2 linked regions of the Priestia megaterium genome follow. Each later gene encodes a partner of the first gene's protein in a complex. Links are inferred from orthologs where the notes say so. Each region holds a gene or a part of one and is shown on either strand. Other genes may lie near its edges. The genes, in order: clpC and mecA.

What was found.
Region 2: the proteins of clpC (region 1) and mecA are in contact, whole or in part, in a solved structure (PDB 3PXG), measured with the Bacillus subtilis proteins. The link is inferred for Priestia megaterium from one-to-one orthologs.

The regions. Positions count from the first base shown.
Region 1 is NZ_CP023317.1:86,018-89,449, forward strand. Bases 67-3,166 are described here. They hold clpC (ATP-dependent protease ATP-binding subunit ClpC), read left to right. Parts: upstream 67-445; coding sequence 446-2,887; downstream 2,888-3,166. Other genes in these bases: CEQ83_RS00440 (protein-arginine kinase McsB), read left to right, coding at 67-425; radA (DNA repair protein RadA), read left to right, coding at 3,011-3,166. Also shown: more of CEQ83_RS00440, read left to right, coding at 1-66; more of radA, read left to right, coding at 3,167-3,432. UniProt on the Bacillus subtilis protein: Competence gene repressor; required for cell growth at high temperature. Negative regulator of comK expression. May interact with MecA to negatively regulate comK.
Region 2 is NZ_CP023317.1:692,000-695,244, forward strand. The notes cover bases 242-3,154. They hold mecA (adaptor protein MecA), read left to right. Parts: upstream 242-1,314; coding sequence 1,315-1,995; downstream 1,996-3,154. Other genes in these bases: CEQ83_RS03630 (TerC family protein), read right to left, coding at 289-954; cls (cardiolipin synthase), read left to right, coding at 2,210-3,154. Also shown: malonate transporter subunit MadM, read left to right, coding at 1-192; more of cls, read left to right, coding at 3,155-3,245. UniProt on the Bacillus subtilis protein: Enables the recognition and targeting of unfolded and aggregated proteins to the ClpC protease or to other proteins involved in proteolysis. Acts negatively in the development of competence by binding ComK and recruiting it to the ClpCP protease.

The sequences.
Region 1 (3,432 bases):
CTTTAGGGAATATCTTTCAAATTTCTAATCAGATAACCTTAGGGAAATCTGAAGAAGATATTGTGGCAGATTTAAATAGTGTCGTACAGCAGTTAATTACACAAGAGCACTCTGCAAGAGACGCACTGTTTAAAACATCTCATGTAGAGTTAGAAGATCGAGTGTATCGTTCATATGGAGTATTGGCCAATAGCCGTATTATTGAGTCCAAAGAAGCTTCACAATGTTTATCAGATGTTCGATTAGGAATCGATTTAGGGTATATAAAAGGACTGAGTCAAAATATATTGAATGAACTTATCATTATGACGCAGCCAGGCTTTTTACAAAAGTATTCGGGAGGGCCCCTAAAGCCTCAGGAACGTGACATTAAAAGAGCCACCTTAATTCGAGAACGTCTCACTATAAATAAAAACACAAATTAAACGTGGAGGGTGACGATTATATGATGTTTGGTAGATTTACAGAGCGCGCACAAAAAGTATTAGCTTTAGCACAGGAAGAAGCACTACGCCTAGGTCACAACAACATTGGAACGGAGCACATTTTATTAGGTATCGTTCGTGAAGGTGAAGGAATTGCAGCAAAAGCTCTTTCTGCTCTAGGCCTAAGCACTGAAAAAATTCAAAAAGAAGTGGAAGCATTAATTGGCAGAGGCCAAGAATTAACGCAGACCATTCATTATACACCTCGAGCGAAAAAAGTCATTGAACTTTCAATGGATGAAGCCCGAAAGCTTGGTCATTCTTACGTAGGAACAGAACATATCTTACTAGGCTTAATTCGTGAAGGTGAAGGCGTTGCAGCACGCGTTTTAAATAATCTAGGTGTCAGCCTAAATAAAGCTCGTCAGCAAGTACTTCATTTATTAGGTAGCAATGAAGCTGCTTCAAGCCATCAAGGCGGAGGTTCTTCAAATGCCAATACACCTACGCTAGACAGCTTAGCACGCGATTTAACAGTTGTAGCGCGCGAAGGAAGCTTAGACCCTGTTATCGGACGTGGGAAAGAAATTCAGCGTGTTATTGAAGTGTTAAGCCGACGTACAAAAAACAATCCTGTATTAATTGGGGAGCCAGGTGTCGGTAAAACGGCAATCGCTGAAGGTTTGGCTCAGCAAATCGTCAACAATGAAGTTCCAGAAATTTTACGTGACAAACGCGTTATGACTTTGGATATGGGAACGGTCGTGGCTGGTACAAAATATCGCGGAGAATTTGAAGATCGCCTGAAGAAAGTAATGGATGAAATTCGTCAAGCAGGTAATATCATTCTCTTTATCGATGAGTTACACACATTAATTGGCGCTGGTGGTGCAGAAGGTGCTATCGATGCTTCTAATATTTTAAAACCGTCTCTTGCTCGTGGAGAACTTCAGTGTATCGGTGCTACGACTTTAGATGAATACAGAAAATATATTGAAAAAGATGCAGCGTTAGAGCGTCGCTTCCAGCCAATTCAAGTGGATGAACCAACGTTGGAAGAGTCTATTCAAATCTTAAAAGGGCTTCGTGACCGTTATGAAGCGCATCACCGAGTATCTATTTCTGATGAGGCAATCGAGCAAGCGGTGAAACTATCAGATCGCTACATTTCAGATCGTTTCTTACCGGATAAAGCAATCGATTTAATTGATGAAGCTGGTTCAAAAGTGCGTTTACGTTCATTTACAACGCCGCCAAATTTAAAGGAATTAGAGCAAAAATTAGAATCAGTACGCAATGAAAAAGATGCGTCTGTTCAAAGTCAAGAATTTGAAAAAGCAGCATCTTTACGCGACACAGAACAACGCCTACGCGAAGAATTAGAAGACACAAAGAAAATTTGGAAAGAACAGCAAGGTAAAGAAAACTCAGCTGTAACCGTAGAAGATATTGCGATGGTGGTATCTAGCTGGACGGGTGTACCGGTCTCTAAACTGGCACAGGAAGAGACAGAAAGACTGCTAAACATGGAAGAGATTCTTCACTCTCGTGTAATTGGGCAAGAAGAAGCGGTAAAAGCAGTTGCAAAAGCTGTGCGCCGTGCTAGAGCAGGCTTGAAAGATCCAAAACGCCCAATTGGTTCATTCATTTTCTTAGGACCAACAGGGGTTGGTAAAACAGAGCTTGCACGCGCATTAGCGGAGTCAATCTTTGGCGACGAAGACGCAATGATTCGTATCGATATGTCTGAGTACATGGAGAAACATTCTACTTCACGCTTAGTAGGTTCACCTCCAGGATATGTTGGATACGAAGAAGGCGGCCAGTTAACGGAAAAAGTAAGAAGAAAACCTTACTCAGTTGTTCTTTTAGACGAAATTGAAAAAGCACATCCGGATGTATTTAACATTTTATTACAAGTGTTAGAAGATGGACGCTTAACAGATTCAAAAGGCCGTACAGTTGATTTCCGTAATACGATTTTAATTATGACATCAAACGTAGGTGCGGACACATTAAAACGAAGCAAGCACTTAGGGTTCACAGTAGAAGCAGAAGGCCAAGACTACAAAGATATGAAAGGAAAAGTAATGGCGGAAATGAAGCGCGCATTCCGTCCGGAGTTCCTAAACCGTATCGATGAAATTATCGTCTTCCATTCATTGGAGAAACCTCACTTAGCTGAAATCGTTAAATTAATGGCGGACCAGTTAACAAAACGCTTAAAAGAGCAAGAAATTGATCTTGAATTAACAAAAGAAGCAATTGATAAGATTGCAGAGGAAGGTTTTGACCCAGAATACGGCGCTCGTCCACTTCGTAGAGCAATTCAAAAACATATTGAAGACCGTTTATCTGAAGAGCTGCTAAAAGGGGTTGTTCAAAAAGGTCAGAAAGTGACGCTAGATGTAGACAAAGGAGAATTTGTTGTTAAATCCTCCGCTCCAAGCAGCATCAGCTAAATTTACTCAAACCAAGACGAGGCATACGAAAAAACACGTATGCCTCCCTTTTTATTTTAGCTTAGGAAATAGTGTACAATAGAGATAGAAATCGATTGAATGAACGGAGAGATTGATAACATAATGGCGAAACGAAAAACAAAATTTGCATGTCAGCATTGCGGATATGAATCCGCAAAATGGATGGGGAAATGTCCTGGATGCGGAAGCTGGAATTCGATGGTGGAAGAAATGGAAGAAACGAAATCATCACGCCGAGGAGCTTTTTCCGGAGCTACTGCTTCTAAAGTTCAAAAACCTCAGTCAATTACAGCGATTGAATCTACAACAGAACCACGGATTTTTACACCTTCTGCAGAGTTAAACCGTGTATTAGGAGGCGGTATTGTCAGAGGGTCACTCGTTTTAATAGGGGGAGATCCGGGTATCGGAAAGTCTACTTTACTTTTGCAAACCTCCGCGCAGTTAGCAATGAAACAAAATAAAGTACTATATATTTCGGGAGAGGAATCAACCAAACAAACGAAGTTAAGAGCGGACAGGCT
Region 2 (3,245 bases), 610 kb from region 1 along the record:
AAATTAAACAACCCTCGTACAGCAATGATCTATGGAGGAGTTATGGGGACGACGAGCGGTGTGGCAGCTGGTTTAGCTGCGACAGATGTAAAACTTGTACCTTACGGAGCCATGACAGCTACATTTTATACAGGTCTTGGTTGCTTGCTCGTACCATCTATTCTTTTTTTACTCACAGAGATTATTTTTTAAGTGTACAAAGTGTTTTATGAATAAAAGACTGCTGTGCTCATTAAACTAAAGAAAAGGCCATACTAAATAAAAATGTTTAGTATGGCCTTTTCTTTATCATTTAGTTGAACGAAAGCTATTAACAGCCATGCCGCTTATCAGCACAACAGCAATTGTTATAAACGGAATAAATGTTCCTAGAGATGTATGGTCTGCAAAGAATGAATGTAAGTTCTTTTCATGTCCAATCATATTTCCAGCAGTATAAGCTAAAATAGCTGCTCCGCCGTAAACAAGCAGGGGAAACCGTTCCATCAAATACAAAATGAGCTTGCTTCCCCAAACAATAATAGGGACGGATACGAGTAGTCCCGTGACAACCAAGATAATATTTCCATGAGCTGCGCCTGCCACAGCTATTACATTATCTAGTCCCATTACAATATCAGCAAATACAATCGTTCTCACAGCGGCGCCTAACGTCACACCTGCACGAATTGAAGATGCATCGTCACCTTCTGATACAAGCAGCTTAAAGGCAATGATCACTAATAAAAAACCGCCGATGAGCTGCAAGTAAGGAATAGTTAGTAAATAAACAGCTAAAATAGTAAGTACAATGCGAACGATCACAGCTAAGCCAGTCCCTAAAAAAATAGCTTTATTTCGTTGATGTTCAGGTAAATTGCGGCTTGCTAAGGCAATAACAATAGCGTTGTCTCCACCTAATACAATATCGATACCGATAATAAGAAGAATGGAGGTTATTAATTCTAAATCCAATAGTCTTCCCTCCCAATATGTAAGGATAAGTAGCTCATATTGCTTTATCTGTGTTCATTTTTAACAAAAAGCGTTCATAGGGTAAAGAGATTATGTATATAACAAAGTAAGGTGTAAGGTGGCTATGAGTTGTCAGAGTATTTTTTATTTCCTTTCTTTCGCATTTTGTCATAAAATAGATATACAAGGTTCACTCAAATAGTGTATGCTTGTATATCCCAAGTTAGAATGCTTTACAAAGTGAGAAAGTACATGTAATATTGCTTTAACACGGGGGTAAAATAGTCCCTTCATCGTTTAGGGGTAATGTTCGAAATGGCCGGATTACCTTCACTGATTTTTCCGAAGGGAGAGATGATAATGGAAATCGAACGCATTAATGAAAACACAGTAAAATTCTTTGTCACTTACGTAGATATTGAAGAACGTGGATTTGATCGCAATGAAATTTGGTTTAGCCGTGAGCGCAGTGAAGAGCTATTCTGGGAGATGATGGACGAAATTCATCAAGAAGAAGAGTTTGTAGCGGAAGGTCCTCTTTGGATTCAAGTACATGCGCTTGAGAAGGGGCTAGAGGTTATCGTAACAAGAGCACAAGTTTCAAAAGACGGTCAAAAGTTCGAAGTACCTGTTGGTGAAAATGATAAAATCGATATCCCTGTAGATGGAAAAATTGAAGCGTTGCTTGATCATCAAGCGAATCAAAATAAAAAAGCTGATTTTGAAGAAGAAATTATAGAAGACGAAGGGCTACAGTTCGTCGCACGCTTTCAAGACTTAGAACATTTAATTTCCTTAAGTCACCATTTAGAGTTAGATGATATCATCAACAGCATGTACGTGTTTGAAGGGAAATATTATTTATACGTTGAGTTTACAGATGATGAAGACTTTGTAGCTGAAATTGATAACATTTTAAGTATCATTTTAGAATATGCAAATGAATCAAATGTAACAGTTCATCGTTTAATGGAATATGGAAAAGAATTAATCAGTGAAAATGCACTTGAACAAGTAAAACAGTATTTTCCTTTACGATAATAGCAGCCGATTTCATGTATATGAAATCGGTCTTTGTTTTGTCCTCTTTTTTGGAAAAGCTCTCCGCTCATATCGAACAGTATAGGTAGAAAAAGCAGGCGGCTGGTTCCTACACGGGAAAGTGTAGTGTTAAAATACCAAGTTTGAGGATAATAACAGTATAGAGACCTGTTATGAATGATGAAAGATTGGTTTTAGGATAGGTGAAAACAAGTTGAAAAATAGATTACAGCTTTTAATTTTTGTTGTTGGTATTATTGCCTTGCTTTATTTTACAAAAGGGTATTGGGACGGTAAATTTATTGGCGTGCTAAGTATCTTAATTACGATTAGTGTTGTTTTCATCGGTCTTGTTATTTCATTAGAAAACCGTCATCCAACTCAAACGCTAACGTGGCTCGTAGTATTAGGCGGTTTTCCAGTAATAGGGTTCTTTTTTTATTTGTTATTTGGACGCAATACGCGAAAACGGCGTTTATTTGCTAAAAAAGCAAAGCTGGATGAACAGGTGCTTTTAAAGATGGAAAGAGATTCTGGTATATTAGAAAATCACTTTGAACAGTTGGGCACCAGTAGGAAGCAAATGCTGAAGCTAGCCGTGAGGCTTGGCAAGAGTCCCATTTCTTTTTCTTCAGATACGCGCGCATTGACGAATGGAAAAGAGACATTTCACGAAATTATGGAATCTTTAAAGCATGCAAGGCATCATATCCATTTAGAGTATTACATCGTACGACATGATCACTTAGGAGAACAAATTAAAGATATTTTAATTCAGAAAGTACAAGAAGGAGTTTATGTACGTTTCTTGTATGATGCCGTGGGCAGTTTTCAGCTTTCACCGCATTATATTCACGAGTTAAGAAACGCGGGCGTAGAAATGATTCCGTTCTTGCCGGTGAGACTTCCATTTCTCAATAATAAAATCAACTTCCGTAATCATCGTAAAATTGTAGTCATTGATGGAACAATTGGATTTGTAGGAGGTTTGAACATTGGTGATGAATATCTCGGAAAAAGTCGGCATTTTGGCTTTTGGAGAGATACTCATTTGATGGTGAAGGGTGAGGCAGTCCGTTCATTACAGCTTATTTTCTTACAAGACTGGTATTATATGACAGGACAGACAATGCTTACTCAAACATATCTATCGCCGGATTTAATTGACATTGATATGGAAAAGTGCGGCGGTGTTCAAATGATTGCCGGCGGACCAGACCGTGAGTGGGAAATTATTAAACACTTATTTT